Regions from separate parts of the Chromobacterium sphagni genome, predicted to be linked through region 2. Evidence: riboswitches for the same ligand, from Rfam matches in the RefSeq annotation. Region 2 holds a riboswitch; the other holds the start of a gene.
What was found. Region 2 has a riboswitch for glycine ahead of BI347_RS19925 (trimeric intracellular cation channel family protein). Riboswitches for the same ligand answer to the same signal wherever they lie in the genome.
Positions count from the first base shown of each region.

Region 1: linked by a shared signal. The riboswitch ahead of gcvT (glycine cleavage system aminomethyltransferase GcvT) and the one ahead of BI347_RS19925 (trimeric intracellular cation channel family protein) in region 2 are both predicted to bind glycine.

Region 1 is NZ_MKCS01000001.1:1,357,052-1,367,053, forward strand. Features, by position in the region: gene BI347_RS06515 (protein-glutamate methylesterase/protein-glutamine glutaminase) at 1-792, shown strand, start outside; gene cheD (chemoreceptor glutamine deamidase CheD) at 789-1,394, shown strand; gene BI347_RS06525 (hypothetical protein) at 1,454-1,717, shown strand; gene fdxA (ferredoxin FdxA) at 1,748-2,071, opposite strand; gene gluQRS (tRNA glutamyl-Q(34) synthetase GluQRS) at 2,165-3,061, shown strand; gene BI347_RS06540 (amino acid permease) at 3,363-4,694, shown strand; glycine riboswitch at 4,947-5,038, shown strand; glycine riboswitch at 5,053-5,151, shown strand; gene gcvT (glycine cleavage system aminomethyltransferase GcvT) at 5,193-6,281, shown strand; gene gcvH (glycine cleavage system protein GcvH) at 6,347-6,733, shown strand; gene gcvP (aminomethyl-transferring glycine dehydrogenase) at 6,883-9,735, shown strand; gene BI347_RS06560 (class I SAM-dependent methyltransferase) at 9,969-10,002, shown strand, end outside.
Region 2 is NZ_MKCS01000003.1:206,929-216,930, reverse strand. Features, by position in the region: gene BI347_RS19955 (hypothetical protein) at 1-1,182, shown strand, start outside; gene BI347_RS19950 (acyl carrier protein) at 1,166-1,414, shown strand; gene BI347_RS19945 (ATP-binding protein) at 1,411-3,777, opposite strand; gene BI347_RS19940 (response regulator transcription factor) at 3,774-4,481, opposite strand; partial or broken gene BI347_RS23070 (IS5/IS1182 family transposase) at 4,794-5,039, shown strand; gene BI347_RS19930 (TIGR02117 family protein) at 5,244-6,005, opposite strand; gene BI347_RS19925 (trimeric intracellular cation channel family protein) at 6,061-6,675, opposite strand; glycine riboswitch at 6,830-6,927, opposite strand; glycine riboswitch at 6,932-7,018, opposite strand; gene BI347_RS19920 (DUF3141 domain-containing protein) at 7,090-9,594, opposite strand; gene BI347_RS19915 (GNAT family N-acetyltransferase) at 9,729-10,002, opposite strand, start outside.

The sequences.
Region 1 (10,002 bases), on a different contig from region 2:
CTGATCGCCTTGGAGCTGGGCGCGGTGGATTTCGTGCACAAGCCTTCCGAGGATGTGTCGCGCCGGATGCAGGAGTACGCCGAGGAAATCCGCGAGAAGCTGCGGGTGGTGGCCGGCGCCCGGCTGCGGCAGCCGATGCGCTTCAAGCAGCCCCCGCCGCCGCCGGCGCCGGCACGCAGCGGCCCGCTCCTGTTCCGGCAGAACGCCGTGATCTTCGTCGGCGCCTCCACCGGCGGCACCGAGGCGATCAAGGACTTCCTGATGGGTATGCCGGCCAATTGCCCGCCGATATTGATCGTCCAGCATATGCCGGAGCACTTCACCTTCACGTTTGCCGCCAGGCTCAACAATCTGTGTCCGATGCAGGTGAAGGAGGCGCAGGACGGCGAGCAGGTGAGGAGCGGCATGGCGTATATCGCGCCGGGAAACTGGCACATGCGGGTGTGTCCGGGCGGACCGACCGGCTACCAGATCGCGCTGGATCAGGGGGATCAGGTCAATCGCCATCGTCCGGCGGTGGACCCACTGTTCGATTCGGCCGCGCAGCATCTGCGCAAGAGCGCGATCGGCGTGATTCTCACCGGCATGGGCCGGGACGGCGCCGACGGCATGCTGCGGATGCGCAATGCCGGCGCCGTCACATTTGGCCAGGACGAGGCCAGCTGCGTGGTATACGGCATGCCCAGGGAGGCCTTCAAGGCCGGCGGGGTGATGCACGTCTACCCGTTGGGCCAATTGGCGTCCAGGGTCGTCGAGTGCCTGCAAAATCATGCCGAAAGGGCAAGTACATGAATCATGCCGACGCGATGAACGGCCATCAGTACTACGACAAGCATTTCCAGATCATGGCGGTAAAGGTGTTCCCGGGCGAGTTTCATGCCACCAATCAGCCTAGGATGCTGGTGACGCTGCTGGGCTCCTGCGTGGCGGTGTGCCTGAGCGACCGCACGTCTGGCGTATGCGGCATGAACCACTTCCTGTTGCCCGAAGGCTCGCTGGATCTGGGCGCGGGCACGTCCGCCGCGCGTTTCGGCGTCAACGCGATGGAGCTGTTGATCACCGACATGCAGAAGCTGGGAGCGATGCGGCACCGGCTGGAGGCCAAGATATTCGGCGCCGGCAACGTGCTGGAGGGCATGACCGTGGTGAATGTGGGCGAGCGCAATACCAACTTTATCCGCGGCTATCTGGCCAACGAGCAGATTCCGGTGCTGGCAGAGGACCTGCTGGGCGAATGCGCGCGCAAGGTGTATTTTTTCACCCATACCGGCAAGGTGCTGATCAAGAAGCTCAAGCGCAGCAGTTTGGCGATCAAGGCCGAGCAGCCATACCGCGGCCGCATCCTGGAGCAGAACGAAGGGGCGAAGACCGGCGATATCGATCTGTTCATTTGACGATGCGAGCGAATGGCGAGGATCTTGGGGTGGGCGGACGCTTCGATTGGCCAAGGCGGATGGGCGGGTGGCTGGCAGCCGGCTGCCTGGGCGGATGCGCCTTGCACGGCATCGCCTTTGTCGCGCCGGGAGAGACGGTGAAACCATGGTCTTTTTCTAGCGCGGGCATCACATACCAGTACATGCATGTGTACGACGGCGAGCTGCCTTACGCCGCCGGGTTGGCGGATGGCTATTGCGGCGGCTTGGGCAGGCGCGCGGTTCTGGCGCGGGTGGGGAAGCAGGCCGCGGATCGTAGTCTGGCGATATTCAAATGCCAATAGTTCCGCGATGCGCGAGGGAGCCGGCCGTTGTCACTTTTCCAGGTGTTGCAACTTGCCGGACACCTGGGCCCAATCGGCGTGGTCGGCCGGCGGATCTGCCCGCTGGGTGATGGTCGGCCAGCCTTTGGCCAGTTCGGCATTGAGCTGGATGAAACCTTCCTGGCCCTGGGGCACATCGTCCTCCGCGTAGATGGCGTTCACCGGGCACTCCGCCACGCACAGCGAGCAATCTATGCATTCGTCGGGGTCTATCGCCAGGAAGTTGGGACCCTCGTGGAAGCAGTCCACCGGACACACTTCCACGCAGTCGGTGTATTTGCATTTGATACAGGCATCGGTTACAACGTACGCCATTCGTGTACCCTCATTAAAGCGGAATCGTGAATCGGGATAGTTGTATTTTAGCGATAATTTGTCCCGTTGTAGATTTCGGCCTGCCTAATCAAGATGTCTAAGTCATTATACCGGGGCCGTTTCGCCCCCAGCCCGACCGGCCTGTTGCATGCCGGGTCTCTTTGCACCGCAGTCGGCAGCTATCTGGAAGCGCGCAGCCGCGGCGGCGAGTGGCTGCTGAGGATGGAGGACCTGGACCCGCCGCGCGAGGTGGCTGGCGCGGCGGACGATATCCTGCGCACGCTGGAGGCCTTCGGTTTTGAATGGGACGGCAAAGTGGTTTACCAGAGCCGACGCCACCACCTTTACCGCGCCGCGCTGCAGCAATTGATTGCCAGCGGCCACGCCTATGTCTGCTGCTGCACCCGCAAGGAAATCGCCGCCCGCGCCCAGCGCGGGTTGGATGGCTACGTCTATCCCGGCACTTGTCGCCGCGGCTGCCCGGACGGGCGGGAGGGCAGGGCCTGGCGTTTGCGGACGCGGGATGGGGACCGGGTGGTGATGGACCGCCTGCAGGGCGAAAGCCGGCAGAATCTGGCGCGGGATATCGGCGATTTCGTCCTGCTGCGCGCCGATGGATTCTGGGCCTACCAGCTGGCGGTCGTGGTGGATGACGCCGATCAGGGCATCAACGACATCGTGCGCGGCGCCGATCTCCTGGTGTCCACGCCGCGCCAGCTGCAGGTGTACGACAGCCTGGGGCTGGCGCCGCCTGACTATTGCCATCTGCCGATGCTGACCAATGCCGCCGGAGAGAAGCTGTCCAAACAGACGCTGGCGCCGGCGATATGCGTGGACGACGCCGCCCGCCAGCTGCGCGCCGCGCTGACCTTGCTGGGCCACCCGCCGCCGCCGGAGTGCGGCAGTCTGGGTGAGCTGTGGCGCTGGGCTATCGCCAGCTGGTCCCTGAGCAGGGTGCCGCGCGGCCCGCTGGTCTTGTCCGACATATAAGGCCTTTCTTATTCTTTTGACATAAGCATTTGTCGCGGCACGATTTTTTTGTAAAAAAATCGGCAATGCGACATGTTTTTACGTCAAAACTGTGTTTTAATGCGCCCTTTTTTTCCGGCGCGGCGGTTGGCGCCCAGGCCGGCCGATGTCGAGAGATCGGCCAAGCAGCCAGGGCTGGGCTATCTTGAAGCCTGCAAGACAAGCCAGCCTAAGCCGTCGTTTTCCCCAATCATCCGCATGTTTGCGCCCGACTCTCGCGAGTCCGGCGCGGGATGCTTTCCGCCTCAACGGAGAATCTGGTTTGAGCGAAAACAGTTCCATCCAAAAGAAAGGCTCGCTCGGGGTCTGGATGTGCACCGCCTTGGTGGTGGGCAATATGATAGGTTCCGGCGTGTTCCTGCTGCCGGCGTCGCTGGCGCCGTTCGGCGGCATATCCATGCTGGGCTGGCTGCTGACTTCGTGCGGCGCGATCTGCCTGGCGCTGGTGTTCGCCCGCCTGTCGGCGATGCTGCCGCGCGAAGGCGGGCCGTATGCCTATATACATGCCGGTTTCGGCGACTTCGCCGGCTTCTGGATCGCCTGGGGCTACTGGATTGCGCTGTGGGCCGGAAATGCGGCGCTGGCGGTGGCCGCCACCAGCTATATGCAAGTGTTTTTCCCCATCCTGGGACACAGCGAGCCTTTGGCGGGAGCCTTCGCCATCAGCCTGATCTGGATCGTCACCTGGATCAACAGCCGCGGCGCGCGCAGCTCCGGGATGGTGGCGGTGGTGACCACGCTGCTCAAGCTGCTGCCGCTGGCGGCGGTGACCTTCATCGGCTTTTTCCATTTGAACGCGGATAATCTGGTGTTCAACCCGCATCACAAGCCTTTGATGTCGTCGTTGTCCGCGACCATGGCGCTGACGCTGTGGGCCTTCCTTGGCCTGGAGTCGGCCTCTGTGCCGGCCGGAGACGTGGTGGAGCCGGCCAAAACCATCCCGCGCGCCACCGTGATAGGCACGCTGCTGGCCACCCTGCTGTACATCCTGTCCACCGTGTCGCTGATGGGTCTGATGCCGGCCGACGTGCTGGCGGCTTCGCAGGCGCCGTTCGCCGACGCCGCCCGGCTGATGTGGGGCGATTGGGGCTATTGGGCGGTCGGTTTCGGCGCGGTGGTGTCCTGCTTCGGCGCGCTCAACGGCTGGAGCCTGATGCAGGCGCATGTGCCGGCGGCGGCGGCCAAGGACAAGCTGTTCCCCAGCCGTTTCGCGCGGCGCAACGCCGCGGGCGTGCCTATTTTCGGCCTAGTGCTGTCCAGCACCCTGGTGACCATTCTGATGGCCATCAAGTATGCCGGCGGCGACAGCGGCGTGAAAATCTTCGAATTCATCATCCTGCTGGCCACCGCCGCCACGCTGCTGCCATACGCCTTCTGCTCGATGGCGCTGATTGCCATCATGCTGATGCGCGGCAAGGCGTTTTCCAAGCGGGACTTTGTGGCGCCGGGCTTTTTCGCCGGGATAGGCTTTGTCTACTCGCTGTGGGCCTTGTACGGCTCCGGCGCGGATACCGTGATGTGGGGCATGCTGCTGTTGCTGCTGGGTCTGCCGGTGTATGTCTGGCAGCTGAAGGAGCGGCACGCCGCAGCCTGACGGCGCGATGGCTCACCGTAAAAGCGCAGCGTTCAGCGCTGCGCTTTTTTCATGGCAGGCCGCCGGCAGGTCCATAAGCATCTTGGCAGCGGCTGTTAGCGGATAGGCTGGTTTGACCGGTGAAATTTTCGCATCCGAATGGCAATTATTATTATTTTTGTAATATTCTTTTCTTATAAGAACAGAAAAACAAACTGTTTTACTTCGAAATAAACTCGGCTTGCCAAGCCGCCGCGACTGCTACCATAATCGCCGGGTCATACAGGAGAGAGCGGTCCTTGCGATCGCCGCCGAAGGCGCAAGTGCACCCGCAATCGCTCAGGCAAAAGGACTGTATCATCGGGCTGGCGGCTGCCGGCTTGCAGAATCTGGAGAGCGGCGTCCCCGTGGCGCCCACCGAAGGGGCTAACGGCTGATCCAGCCGGAAAATCTCAGGTGCAGGGACAGAGGGGTGTGGTTGATAGAGGAAACACACACCTGCAAGAGGACCACCGCACCATGACGGCCCCGAAACGTACCCCGCTGTTCGACGCCCACGTCGCCGCCGGCGCGAAGATGGTTGACTTCGCCGGTTGGGAAATGCCCATCCATTACGGTTCCCAGCTCAAGGAACACGAAATCGTCCGCAGCGACGCCGGCATGTTCGACGTCTCCCACATGACGGTGATAGACGTCACCGGCTCCGACGCCAAATCCTGGTTGCAAAAACTGATCGCCAACGACGTCGCCAAGCTCGGTTTCGAGGGCAAGGCGCTGTATTCCGGCATGCTCACGCCGGAAGGCACCGTCGTCGACGACCTGATCGTCTACCTCACTTCCTACGGCTACCGCATGGTGGTCAACGCCGGCACCACTGAAAAAGACTTGGCCTGGATGGACGCGCAGAAGGCCGGCTTCGACGTGGCGCTCAAGGTGCGCCGCGACCTCGCCATGCTGGCGGTGCAGGGTCCGGAGGCCATAGACAAGGTTTGCAGGATCAAGCCGGAACTGGCCGACGCCATCCGCGCGCTGAAAGTGTTCCAGGGCCTGCCGCAGGATGAATGGTTCTACGCCCGCACCGGCTATACCGGCGAGGACGGTCTGGAAATCATGGTCCCCGCCGATCAGGCCATCGCCTTCTTCAATCAGTTGCAAGCCGTTGACGTCGCGCCGATCGGTCTGGGCGCGCGCGACACGCTGCGCCTGGAGGCCGGCATGAACCTGTACGGCCACGACATGGACGAAACCGTATCGCCGCTGGAGGCCGGCATGGGTTGGACCATCGCCTGGGAGCCTAAGGAGCGCAAGTTCAACGGACGCGAGGCGCTGGAAGCGCAAAAGGCCAAGGGCGTGGCGATGAAGCAGGTGGGCCTGGTGCTCGAAGGCCGCGGCGTTTTGCGCGAAGGCCTGAAGGTGGTGGTGGAGGGCGTCGGCGAAGGCGTCATCACCAGCGGCACCTTCTCGCCCACGCTGAAGCACTCCATCGCGATCGCTCGGGTGCCCGCCGCCACCGGCGCCGCCGCCCAGGTGGATCTGCGCGGCACGCTGACCGATGTGCGCGTGGTGAAGATGCCCTTCGTGCGCAACGGCAAGAAAGTATTCGAATAATAGGGCGGCGTCCAAACGACGACCGCCATGACCATTGATCTGATCTTAAGCTGGAGAACTTCAAGATGAGCAACATCCCCGCCGAACTGAAATACGTCGAAAGCCACGAGTGGCTGCGCCTGGAAGCCGACGGCTCCGTAACCGTGGGCATCACCGAGCACGCGCAGGAGCTGCTGGGCGACATCGTTTTCGTAGAGCTGCCCAAGGTGGGCGCGCAACTGGCCCGCGATGAGCAGGCCGGGGTGGTTGAGTCGGTGAAGGCCGCGTCCGACGTGTACTGTCCGATCGCAGGCGAAATCCTGGCGGTGAACGAAGAGCTGGAAGGCGCGCCGGACCTGGCCAACAGCGAGCCTTACGGCGCCGGCTGGTTCTTCAAGCTCAAACCGGCCAATCCGGCCGATCTGGACGGCCTGATGGACGCAGCCGCCTACGCCAAGGAAATCGGCGCCTGATCGCTGAACCCGCCCTGCAGTCGCGAGACTCAGGGCGTTTTTTTTGGCCGCGAACCGTAAACGGCATGAACATCGATGGGCGAGCGCTGGCAGTTCTCGCCGACATCTGGGCATGGCGGGTTTCGCGGCAGCAATGGAAGGTCTTGAACATGTCGCTCTCCGAACTCTTCAATCGCAACGAATTCATCGCCCGCCACATCGGACCGTCCGACGACGAGCGCCAACAGATGCTGGCGGCCATCGGCGCGGCGTCCATCGACGCGCTGGTCGGCGAAACGCTGCCGGCCGACATCCGGCTGAACCGCGCGCTGGACCTGCCGCCGTCGCAGCCGGAGGCCGAGGCGCTGGCCGCGCTCAAGGCAGTTGCCGCCAAGAACGTGGTCAATAAATCCTTTATCGGTCTGGGCTACTACCCGGTGAAGACGCCGGCCGTCATCCTGCGCAATGTGCTGGAAAACCCCGGCTGGTATACCGCCTATACCCCGTACCAGGCCGAGATCGCCCAGGGCCGGCTGGAGGCGCTGCTCAATTTCCAGCAGATGGTGATAGACCTCAGCGGTCTGGAAATGGCCAACGCGTCCTTGCTGGACGAGGCCACCGCCGCCGCCGAGGCGATGGCGATGGCCGGCCGCGTGTCCAAGTCCAAGTCGCGCCGCTTCTTCGTCGACAGCCGCGTGCTGCCGCAAACCTATGATGTGATGTCCACCCGGGCCAAGTACTTCGGCTTCGAGCTGGTGCAGGGCCATCCGGAAGAAGCCGGCAACGGCGACTACTTCGGCGCGCTGTTCCAGTATCCGGGCGAGGCCGGCGACCTGATCGACCTCACCCCGCATATCGCGGCGGTCAAGGCCAAGGGCGGCATCGCCGCGGTGGCGGCTGACGTGATGGCGCTGGTGGCGCTGAAGTCTCCGGGCGAGATGGGCGCCGACATCGCGCTGGGCAATACCCAGCGCTTCGGCGTGCCTATGGGCTTCGGCGGCCCGCACGCCGCCTATTTCGCTTTCAAGGACGAGATGAAGCGCTCGGCGCCGGGCCGCATCATCGGAGTGTCGGTCGACGCCAAGGGCAAGACCGCGCTGCGGATGGCGCTGCAGACCCGCGAACAGCACATCCGCCGCGAGAAGGCCAATTCCAATATCTGCACCAGCCAGGTGTTGCTGGCCAATATGGCCAGCATGTATGCGGTGTATCACGGCGCGGAGGGCGTCAAGCGCATCGCCGCCCGCATTCACCGGCTGGCCGCCATTTTCGCCCACGCGGTGCGGGCCGCCGGCGGCAAGCTGGTGTTCGACCGCTTCTTCGACACGGTGCAGGTGGAGGCCGTCAAGGCCGACGCCATCTATGCCGCCGCCTTGGCCGCAGGCTACAACCTGCGTCGCGCCGGCAAGAATGTGCTGGGCGTGGCCTTCCATGAAGCCGCCAGCGAGGCGGACCTCGTCAAGCTGATCGAGCTGTTCACAGGCCAGAGCGCCGACATCGCCCAGCTTGACGCCGCCGCTCAGGACGCGATCCCGGCGGCGCTCAAGCGCGAGTCCGCGATCCTGACGCACCCGGTGTTCAATGTTCACCATAGCGAGCACGAGATGCTGCGCTATATGAAAAAGCTGGAAAACCGCGACCTGGCGATGAACCACTCGATGATCAGCTTGGGCAGCTGCACCATGAAGCTGAACGCCACCAGCGAGATGATTCCCGTCACCTGGCCGGAATTCGCCAATATGCACCCGTTCGCGCCGCGCGAGCAGACTGTGGGCTATCTGGAGATGATCGCCGGCCTGGAGACGCAGTTGCGCGCCATCACCGGCTTCGACATCATCTCGATGCAGCCCAACTCCGGCGCTCAGGGCGAGTACGCCGGCCTGTTGGCCATCAGCCGCTACCATGAGTCGCGCGGCGAGGCCCACCGCAACATCTGCCTGATTCCGCGCTCGGCCCACGGCACCAATCCGGCCACCGCGCAGATGATGAACATGCAGGTGGTGGTGGTGGACTGCGACGAGGCCGGCAATGTGGACGTGGCCGATCTCAAGGCGCGCGCCGAGCAGCATTCGGCCAATCTGGCGGCGCTGATGATCACCTATCCGTCCACCCACGGCGTGTTCGAGCAAGGCATCAAGCAGATCTGCGAGATCGTGCACCGCCACGGCGGCCAGGTGTACATGGACGGCGCCAACCTCAACGCCCAGGTGGGGCTGACCCGTCCGGCCGACATCGGTGCCGACGTGTCGCACATGAACCTGCACAAGACCTTCTGCATTCCGCACGGCGGCGGCGGCCCGGGCATGGGGCCGATAGGCCTGAAGGCGCATCTGGCGCCCTTCATCGCCAACCACGTGGTGACGCCGGTGCCGGGCGCCGAAGCCGGCCAGAGCGCGGTGTCCGCCGCGCCGTTCGGTTCCGCCTCCATCCTGCCCATCTCCTATATGTACATCGCGATGATGGGCGCGGAAGGCATGAAGCAGGCCACCGAGAATGCGCTGTTGTCAGCCAACTACTTGGCCACCCGTCTGGGCGAGCACTTCCCGGTGCTGTACACCGGCGCCAACGGCCGCGTCGCGCACGAGTGCATCATCGACCTGCGCCCGCTCAAGGCCGCCAGCGGCGTCACCGAGGTGGATGTGGCCAAGCGGCTGATGGACTACGGCTTCCACGCCCCCACCATGAGCTTCCCGGTGCCGGGCACGCTGATGATAGAGCCCACCGAGTCCGAGCCCAAAGCCGAGCTGGACCGCTTCGTCGCGGCGATGGCGGCCATCCGCCAGGAGATCGACCAGGTGCAGAGCGGCGCATGGCCGGCGGACAACAACCCGCTGGTAAACGCGCCGCACAGCAAGGCCGATATCGCGGGCGACTGGGACCGCCCGTACAGCCGCGAGCAAGGCTTGTTCCCGCTGCCATATGTACTGGAAAACAAGTTCTGGCCGAGCGTGAACCGCATCGACGACGTCTACGGCGACCGCAACCTGGTGTGCAGCTGCCCGAGCACCGACAGCTACGAATAAACCCGTTGCCCTAGGGCAACAGTTGAAAAGCGCCGCCCCGCAAGGCTTTCCGCCTGCGGGGCGGTTTCTTTTGCCGCCGGACAGGGGAGGGGGCTGCTAATTCTACTTAGTAAGAATATCTAAGCTGACACTATGTCCTATGCTGATTACTAAGCCATATAAGTGGTGGTACTTAGTCCGAATGATATGGAATGAGTGCCGGTTTTGTAAGCAAGAGCGAGTAGGGGCAGGAAATGGGTGCTGCTGATTTTGATGGCGTTTATCGCA
Region 2 (10,002 bases):
GACATCGGCGGGCGACGCGCCAGCGTCTCGACGCAGACCCCAGCCGACGCCGAGCCGCGGGGCCGGGCAGATGACGGCGCGGGTGTAGGCGCCGGGGCCGGCCCGGCGCTGGCCGCGCAAGAGCCCATATCTGGCCGGACGGCCTTGCCGTTCGCGGTATGGCGCAGCTACTACCCGGAGACGGTGCTGCGCTCTGCCGGTTTTCATCTGAACGGCGACGCCCATCCGGCTGCGCGGGCGCTGATCACCGACCTGCGAAATGCGCTGCGGCTGAACGGCGGAGAGCTGGCATCAATGCCGGAGCAGGCCGCGCTTATAGCGGTGCGCGACAGTTTTCTGCGCGAGGCTCCGGCGCGGGACGGCGTGCCGCAACCTTATCAGCGCCCTCTGGACGAGGGACAGTGGACGACGCTGCACAACGCGCTGGACGCCCATGCGCAACGCGATCAACTGCGAGGCCAAGTGCAAAAGCTGGCGCGGCTGACCAATCTAGCCGCCGGCGACTGGCAACCGGATAGTGTGGTGGCGCGCTTGCTGGACTGGGCGCGGCCGGCGCAGAGCGTGTCGCCAGCGGCGCCGCAACCGCAGCGTGCATCAGCTGCTGCTGCGGCATCGCTGGTATCGGCGGCGCCGGTTGACGGCTTCGCCGATATCGAGCTGAGCCGAGCGCCATTGCGCAATCTACCCACTGCGGCCTATCTGCGCAGCCAGCGGTTCGTCGATCAGCCGCGCATAGCCGGCGAGTTGCTGTTGGGTGCGCTGCGCGACGCTTTGCAGGCCGACCCGGCGACGCCGGCGGCGCGACGGATCGCTTTCGAGAAGAGCCGCGACGCATTGTTGCCGAGTTTCGGCCGGGTGCCGGTGCTGGAGGCGTTCGCCGGTGGCCGGGCAGAGAAGCTGGAGCCGGAACTGGAGCGTCTTCTCCCGGTGATAGCGCGCCATCCGCAGCGCCAGGCATTGGCTGGCTTCGCACGCCAGATGGTCCGCGAAACCGCGTTGTTGCGCGGCAGCGCGCCCAATCCGCTGCTGACCCGGCTTTTTGGCGCGCTGGGGCTGGATGCTGCGGAGGAGGCCGGACGCCGAACGCCGCAGACGGCGTCGTCCGACGTCATCCTTACTGTCGATGGCCAGCACGTGAACGCCGCCGCGGCCAGGGAGCGCGTAGATGCGAAGCGGCATTGACGCGCGGGTCAGGGCGGTGATCGGCGCCTGCCTGGCCGCCGACGCCGCCCGCATCCAGCCGTCGGCGCGGCTGGTGGACGAGCTGTACGCCGATTCGCTGGAGCTGCTGGACATGGTGATGGCGCTGAACGACGAGTTTGGCATCGACATCGGCGTCGACGACATCGCGGCCATCCGCACGGTGGCGGATGTGCAGGCGGCGGTGGCGCGCCAACTGGCGGCGGCCGCTTAGTCCAGCGCGCGACGCAGCGCGTCCCGGAGAGCTTGCAGGTCGTGGTCCGGCGGCGGCGGCCGGCGCAGCAGGGACTCGAAGCGGCGGGCGGCGGCGGCCAGTTCCTCGCGGCCTGCCGCCAGCGCGGCGCCGCGCAGGCGGTGGGCGTGGTGGATGGCCAGTTGCCAGTCGCGCTCGCGCAGGGCTTGTTCCAACTGGCTGGCGTCGTCGGCGCAACTGGAGCGGAACACCTGCTCCAGTTGGTTGGCCGGCGGTGGCGCGGCAGGTTCGCTGGGTTTGGCGGGCCGGTGGTCCAGCCATAGCGTCAGGATCTGCTCCAATTGCTCCAGCCGCAAAGGCTTGGACAAACAGCTGTCCATGCCGCTGTCCAGGCAGCGTTGCTGGTGCTCGATGCCGGTCGTGGCGGAAATGGCCACGATGGGCAGGTGGGGCTGCAATTGCAGCGCCGGATGGCGACGCAGCCGTTGCGCCAGCTCGTAGCCGTTGACGCCGGGCAGATTGCAATCCAGCAGCACCATGGAGAAGCACTGCCCCTGGTCCAGCAGCGCCAGCGCAGCGGCGGCGTCCTCCGCCATCACGGCAAGGTAGCCCAGTTCTTGCAGCTGCTGGGCAATGACGAAGCGGTTGGCCGGCTGGTCTTCCACCACCAGGATCGGCGCATGCCCAGGTTCCGGCCGCGATGGCCCTACGGAGGATTCGCCCTCGATATGGCTTGCCTGAGGCGGCACACTGCGCACCGGCAGCCGCAGGGTCATGGTTGTGCCGAGGCCCGGCAGGCTGGACAGCGCAATGCTGCCGGCCATCAGTTCCACTAGTTGGCGGCAAATGGCCAGCCCCAGACCGGAGCCGCCATAGCGGCGAGTGGTGTCGTCCGCCTGGGAGAAGGCCGAGAACAGCCGGCTTTGCTGCTCCGGCGCAATGCCGATGCCGGTATCTTGCACCGTGATCAGAAGAACGCCGTTTTCCTGGTCGGCCAGCTGCAGATCCACCCGCAGCAGCACCTCGCCCTGATGGGTGAATTTCACTGCATTGCTCAGCAGATTGCTGAGGATTTGCCTTATCCGCACCGGGTCCAGCATGACTTGATGGTTGTCCAGTCCCGCCAGTTGCACGTTCAGCCGCAAGCCCTTTTTTTCCGCGCAGGTCCGGTAGATGGCCGCCACGCCGGCGGCCAGGGCCTCCATGTCTGTGGGCACCGGCTCCAGAGCCAGCCGCTGGGCGTCCAGCTTCGATATGTCCAGCACATTGTCCAGCAATTCCAACAGATTGACCGCCGAGGCGTTGGCCAGCGCCGCCAGCTCTTGTTCGCGCGGCGGCAGCGCGGCGCGGCGCAGCAGCTCCACCGAGGCCAGGATGGCATTCATCGGCGTGCGGATTTCGTGGCTCATCATCGCCAGGAATAGCGATTTTTCCGCCTCGCTGCGTTGAGCCGCCCGCTGGGCGGCTCGCGCGCGCTGCGCCAGCAGCACCAGTGCCAGCAGGCCGATGCCCAGCGCGGTGAGCTCGAAAGCGTAATAACGGGCGATGGAGCGCCATGACGGCATGCCGTAGTCTGTGGTCCGCAGCCAGGTGTAGAGGATGGCGTCGGTGTCTTCAGCGGTGAGTTGCGCCAGCGATTTGTTGATGATGTCGCGCAGCATCGGTTGGCGCAGGTTGACCGCCATCGACACCAGACGCGGCATCTCGCTGACGCTGCCGGCGATATGCAGCGTGCCGTAATAGCGGCGCTGGATTACTGCCTGCAAGGTGGCGTCCAGGCCGACTGCGGCATAGGCGCGGTTTTCCGCTACCGCGTCCAGCGCCGCCAGCGGCGTGGCGGCCGGCACGATATGTATGTCGGGATAGTACTGACGCAGGAAGTACTCGTAGGGATCGCCTTGCTCAACCGCGACAGTCTTGCCGTTAAGTTTGGCGGGATCGAATACGATGGGCTTGTCCGCCCGGGTGACCAGCAGGGTGCTGCCGGAAAAATAGGGGTCGGTAAACAGCATCTGCTGATTGAACGGCGCAGGAATCAGCTTGGGCGAGGTGGCGGTGAGCAGGTCCAACCGGCCTTGCAGCATCATCGTCATCGCCTGGAAGCGGTTTTGCACCGGCACCAATTGGAAGCGGATGCCGCTGATGTCTGCTATCCGCTGCAGATACTCCTGGGTCAGGCCCTTGTGCTCGTCTTGCTCAAGGTATTCGATCGGCCAGCCGTGCGGGTCTATCGCGTAGCGCACCACTGGCTGGCGGGACAGCCAGGCGCGTTCCGGCGCATTGAAGGTGCTGGCCATGCTCTGGCTGTGACCGAGCAGCAGGACCAGGGCCAGCAGGGCCGCCAGGAGCGGGCCTCCGTTGCGCAGCCTCGATGCCGGCTTCATTTGTCCTCCAGCCGGTGTTGCAGTTGGAACAGTTCGTTGTCGCGCCGCAGGCCGAGTTTTTTCAGCGCCGACTGCTTCTGGTTGCTGATGGTCTTGATGCTGCGCGAGAACTTGGCCGCGATGTCGCTCACCGACAAGCCGTGCAGACAGCAGCGCAACACTTCGCGTTCGCGCGGCGACAGGTCGGGATGGTCGAGCAAGGTGGGACTGGGGCCGTGCGGCGGAGGTTCCGGTTTGTCCTGTCTGGCCTGCAGCGCTTGCGACATCTCCGCGCTGAGGTAGTCGCGGCCTGCGGCCAGCGCGCGGATGGCTGCCACCAACTCGTCCAGTCCCTGCTCCTTGCCGATGAAGCCATGGGCGCCGCCGCGCAAGGCCAACGCGACGGTGGCGGGAGTGTAATAAGCGGACATCACCAGAAGGCGCAGCGGTGGAAAGCGTATCCGCAGCGCCCGGATCAGATTGATGCCATCGATGTCGTCGGGGCGCAGCGTGTAATCAATCACCACTACATCGGCGCGGTCTCCTTGCTCGTTGGCCAGGGCTTGGATCAACTGGCTGCTGGCCGTGAAACTGCCGGTAATCTGCAGATCTGGCACGCCAGCCAGATGGCTGGCCAGGCCATGCAGGATCATCAGATGATCGTCCAGCAGTGCGATGCGGATGGGATGGAGGGACTGGCCTGTGACAGATTTGCTATTGGACATGTTTTTTTCCCCACGGATGCTCGCCGCAGGGGCCGGCATGGCCGGCCCTGCCGTTCCATTGTTGATTATGCATGCTGCCGAGTGAAAGCGCGGCATGGCTGTTTTTGTCATGGCGAGTGCGCGGCTAGCGCTTTCCCCTCAGTCGATTCTACTCGGCGCGGCCGCGAAACCACAGGATGCTGGAGGAGCTTCGAGCATTTTATGCATTTGATTTTTATTTATTTTTAATCAAATGCCAATGGCTTTTTGTTTCATGTTGGGGCATGGTTTGTTGGCAATGCCAAGCCGTCGAAGTCGAAAATCACCGGCAGCGAGGTGCGCAACGCCGCGATCGCGGCGTGCAAACGCTTGGGGAGACGAATCTGGAAACGCTGGAGCGGCTATCACCGCCGCAGTCTGGCGGAAACGAAGATGCACGGTTTCAAGCGACCGTGTAGCCGAGTGATGGCGCGCACCTTTGATCGACAGGTGGCGGAACTGCAAGTGCGCGCGGCGTTTTTGAACCATTTTACCGCTCTGGGCCGCCCGAAGACCGTGGCGGTGGCAGCGATGAACTGAATTCGCTCTGGACAAGGAGACGCACGTTCTTGGGCGGGGTTATGCAACAAAGCCCCTCGGATAGAGGGCATCGATTGGCTATTAAGCGGAAACCGTCATTTTGAAAGGAAGGAGTGCTTGAGTTGCAATCGATTGTCTGACAGTGTTTTTGTACCTAAATAAAAGGACAGGTGTGTGGCGCTGTCGTGGGTCTCCGAGGAGGCTCTAGCTGCCCGCATGCCAGAGCAAAGCCTGACCAAAAGGGGACCATAAAGCCGTGCGCACGCCGGCGGCGTTCAGCGCGTTGCGCGTCCATTGATTGCAGGTCATCAATGGGTTGTAGTTGCCGTTGGCCTGATAAAAGGCGTCATTGCCGTCATAGTGGTAATCCTTGAGCCACAAAGGTTTTCCGTCGGCGTCGATGGGCATGCTTTGGGAAATGAAATCCACCAGCTTTGCGTATTGGCCCGGGGTGAGCAGCATTTTGCGCGTATTGGCGCTTTCGCTGGGTTGGGGCTGATATTCCACGTGTAGCACGCTGTCGTCTGAAGCCAGCGCCGCCAGGGCTTTGCCTGGCGTCAGGTCGGCCCAGGTCTGCGTTTGCAGAAAGAAGGTGCGGCTGCCCCAGCCTATGGCGATGTAAGGAGAGGCCGCAAAGCGGTCGGCGCGAAGAATCTGCCGCGGCGGAAACCGCGCGCTCCAGTCCATCTGGCTGTTTCGCATAGGCAGCACCAGGCCGGTATGCACGCCGTTGCTGTCCAGGTAAATGGGGATGCCCGCAGCTGGCGCTTGCCAGTCGCGGTTGGCTGGCAGCAGGCCGAGCGCCAGCGCGGCCTGCAGGTAGGCCGCAGGCATGGCCAACAGGCCTGTCAGAGCGAGAGGTGCCAGGAATCGGAGGCGGCTTGCGGGGCGTGGATGCTCTTGGCTCATGGTTCCGCGAAGGGAAGATGGATGGCGGATGATCGCACTCCTCCCCGGTGGCGACAAGGCAGCGCAATCCGCGCCATAACAAAACACCCCGCGGGGCGGGGTGTCGGGTGGCTCAATGGTGGTCGTGCCTATAGGCGAAGACCGGCAGCTGCCATTCGCGCCATAACGCGGTCAGGCGCAGGGCCAGGCCAAAAGCGAAGCTGGCGGCGATATTGTAGTCGTGCGGCACGTTCAGCAGATTCAGGCCCAGATAGAGCATGGCCACCAGCAGCGACACGCTGGCGTACAACTCGCGGCGGAACACGATGGGCACGCGGTTGCACAGCACGTCGCGCAGGATGCCGCCGGCGATGCCGGTGATCATGCCAGCCATCACCACGATCACCGGATGGTAGTGCATGCCTAGCGCCACATCGCAGCCGATGATGGTGAAGGCCACCAGGCCCAATGCGTCCAGCACCAGAAACAGCCGGTTCAGGTGGCGCATGAAGCGGGCGGCCAGCACTGCGGCGATGCCGCCGGCCACTACCAGCAGCACGTATTCCGGATGTTGGGTCCAGCCTATCGGGTAGCGGCCCAGCACGATGTCGCGCACGGTGCCACCGCCGAGGGCTGTGAGGAAGGCGATGACGGTCACACCAAAAATATCCATATTGCGGCGGCCGGCGGCCAGGGCGCCGGTCATCGCTTCGGCGGTGATGGCGATGAGATAGATCAGGGTCAGCATGATTTCACACGATTGCGGCAGTTGCGCGCCGGAGGGGCCGGCAGACGGGGAAGCGGGAACGGAACGAGTGCAGGGCGCCGGAAAACGTCGGGCGCGCCGCTGGATGAAGAGCGGGACAAGGCAGACTCCTGGGTGGATTCCGGGCTACGGAACAGCCTCTCCCCTTGTCCTTTTACCTGAGAGTTGCATGGCCTTTGGCCACTTGCCCCTTCGGTGGGCTGCTCGCGGCAGCCTCTCTCCAATCGGCTTGAATCAATGAAACACTGCGGTACGGCTTGCCTGAGCGATTATGGGAGCTTGCGTCTTCGGCGGGGGCGTGGCCCCTCTCTCCCGCAGAGAGTCACTATATTAGCTTTTGCTATTGGAATAGTCAACGGCAGCACCGGGGCGCGTTTGCGCCCCGGCTGTGCTCGGTCAGGATTTGGCTTGCGGTTTGGCGCGGGGACTTGTCTTGCCGGTTTTGGCCGGCGCGGCCTCTCCCGGCACCTGGCCATTGGCCTTGGCCGGCGCTTTTCGCGCGCTGGCCGGCTTGGCCGCGACAACTGGCTTGGCTTCCTCCGACTTCACCGCGGCTTGGGCTGTCGGTCTGTTTTCCGGCGCGGTTTTCGCGGTCTGACGCGTGGCGGCAGGTTTGCCGGATTTGGGCTTGACCGCTGGAGCGGAGGTGGTTGCGGGTTTTGCCGATGGCTTGGCGGCAGCGGGTTTGGGCAATAGCTGGATCGCAGGCGCGGCGGGCGGTTCGGCCCTGGCTTGCCCGTTGATTTCCAACTGCAACACTTGCGCTACTTCGTCCAGCCGTGCCTGATGTTCCGGAGGTATGGCGCCGCGCAATGACAGCAGGTCGCGCGCCAGCATCCACGCCTGATGGCGGCGGTGCGGGTCAGGTAGCAGCAGGGTCAAGCCCTGCAGCGCGCGCGGCGCATCCAGTCGCACCAAGAATATCTGGTGGCGGACGATGTCCTTGAGCTGCATCAGCGTCAGCGGGTATTCGTGGCGCACGTCGCGCATCACGCGGCGGATGGCGTTGAACGGCCGCTCATCCACCACGCCCATGCCGATGCTGACGTACAGCAGCAGCCGGACGAAGCCGTCGGCCAGCGTGCCCTGCTCAAAGCTGGGGTCCAGCGCCTCGCGCTTCAGGCGCGCTAGCTCGCGGCTTTCCCAGGCCAGCACGTGCTTGCGCGGCTCGCTGGCTGGCCGCACGCCGACCAGGGTAGCCAGCTGCGGCGACTCGTAGACGGCGCGGAACAGTTGCTCCTGGGTGGCATCGCGCAGGTCGCGGTATTGGTCCAGCGACTGGGCGATGAAATGGGAGAGCTGCTCCTGCCATTGCCACAGCGGGTTGCTTTCCGCCACTGGCCGGCGTTGTTCGCGCACTTGGGCGGCGAGGCCGGGCAGCCACCACAGCCAGGGATTCTTCGGAGAGATCAGCGTGCGTTCCAGCCGGGCCGGGTGGAGCTCGCGCAGCAGGCGGGCGCTGGCTTCGTTGCCGATGGCGCGCAGCGCGGGGGAGAGGTAGCGGTCGTACACGCCCTGGTTGATCTCCGACACCCGCTTCACCACCTCGAAGGCGCGTTCGTCGTCGCGGCCGTCGTCCAGTGCCAGGATGTCGGGCACGTCGCGCGCTTCGAAGCGGATGATGTAGCGACCTTCTATGTATTCCTGGCCGGGCGCGTCCGGCGCGATGTCTTCGATGATGGCTTCATACAGGCCGGGGGCCAGCACGTCTATCAGGTCCAGCGCGCTGGCGAATTCGCTGTGTTCCTTGTTGGCGATGCCGGCGGACACGAAGATGCCCAGGTGTCCCACCTTGCTGTGCAGTGCGTAGACGATGGTCTGTTCGTTGTCGCGGATGTCCTCGACGCTGTCGTAGAGGTCGGCGATCCAGTTCAGCGCCTGTTGCGGCGGGGTGATGTTGTCGCCCCAGGAGGCGAACACCACGATGGGCGAGCGGATGTTGCGCATGTCCACCCGCACCTTGCCATCATGGCTGGCGATCTTGCCGTGGACCAGATCGTTGCCGACGAACAGTTTCTGGGCGATCCACTCCATCTCTACCTTGTTGAGCAGGTAATGGCCGCCCCACCAGCGCTCGAAGTCCAGATAGCGTTGCGGTTCGGTATCCACCTTGGAGTAAAGGTTGTAAGACTTCTTCCACAGGGTGTTGGCCGGGTCCAGTTTTTCGAAGTTGTTGACCAGGTGGGCCCCGTCGAAGTGGCCGTTGCCCAGATCGCCGGCCAGCGACGCGGTCCAGGTGCCGCCGTTCAGCCCGCCGGCGTAGCGCATCGGATTTTTGCCGCGGACGCCGGCCCAGTAGGACAGCGGCGATCCGGCCAGCAGGATGGGGCCCACCAGTTCCGGCGCCACCGCGGCCAGCATCGCCAGCGCCCAGCCGCCCTGGCAGTTGCCAATGACGAAGGGTTTGCCGTCGGAGTCGGGGTGCAGCTCGTTGACACGCTTGAGGAAGGCGCCTTCGGCCTTGCTGACGCTTTCTATGGTCTGGCCGGGCTCGGGCTGTGGGAAGAACATCACGAAGTAGCAGGGGTGGCCTTGTTGCAGCGCGATGCCGATTTCGCTGTCCATTTTGAAGCCGCCTATGCCCGGGCCGTGGCCGGCGCGCGGGTCTATCACCACGAAGGGACGCAGGGCCGGGTTGGTGGGCGGGCAACTGGGCGGCGGCGCGATGGCCGCCAGCGCGTAATTGGCCGGATCGGGCAGTTCGCGCCCGTCCTGGATGATCTTGTGGTCGAACACCAGCACCGGCGGCTTGCCGCTCTCACAGTGTTCCAGGTAAGTGGCGCCGCGCTGGTAGAGCACGTCCCAGTACAGGATGCCGCGCTGGCAGGCGTCCAGCCAGTAATCAAACAGCGGTTGTGCGAACGGGGGAGTCCCGCCTTGAACTGCAGTAGCTGACCACATTGCAACCCCTTGCTTTGGAAAAGATGGAGACAGGCGTGGCGGCCGATGACAAGGCCATGGACGCCACTGTACTCGCTTGATGCTGCAATGCAATAAAAGCGGATGGTCTGAGCCTGGTCTGTGGCGCGCAGCCATCAATTTGTTGCGGCGCAAACAGGAGTTCGAGTCGCTGCGGCCGTTTCCAGTTCCTTGACCATCACCACGCTGGCGTAGGCTTTGTCCGGCCATTGCAGCGGGGCCTCGACGCGGTAGCCGCGCTTGCCGTAGCGCTCCACCAGATGGGACGCGGGTTTGGCGGTGTCCAGGCGGATGCGCAGATAGCCCTGGCTGCGGGCCCAGGCTTCGGCGGCGTCCATCAGCAGGGAGCCCAGGCCGCAGCCTTGCCAGACGGGATCGACGCCGAACTGC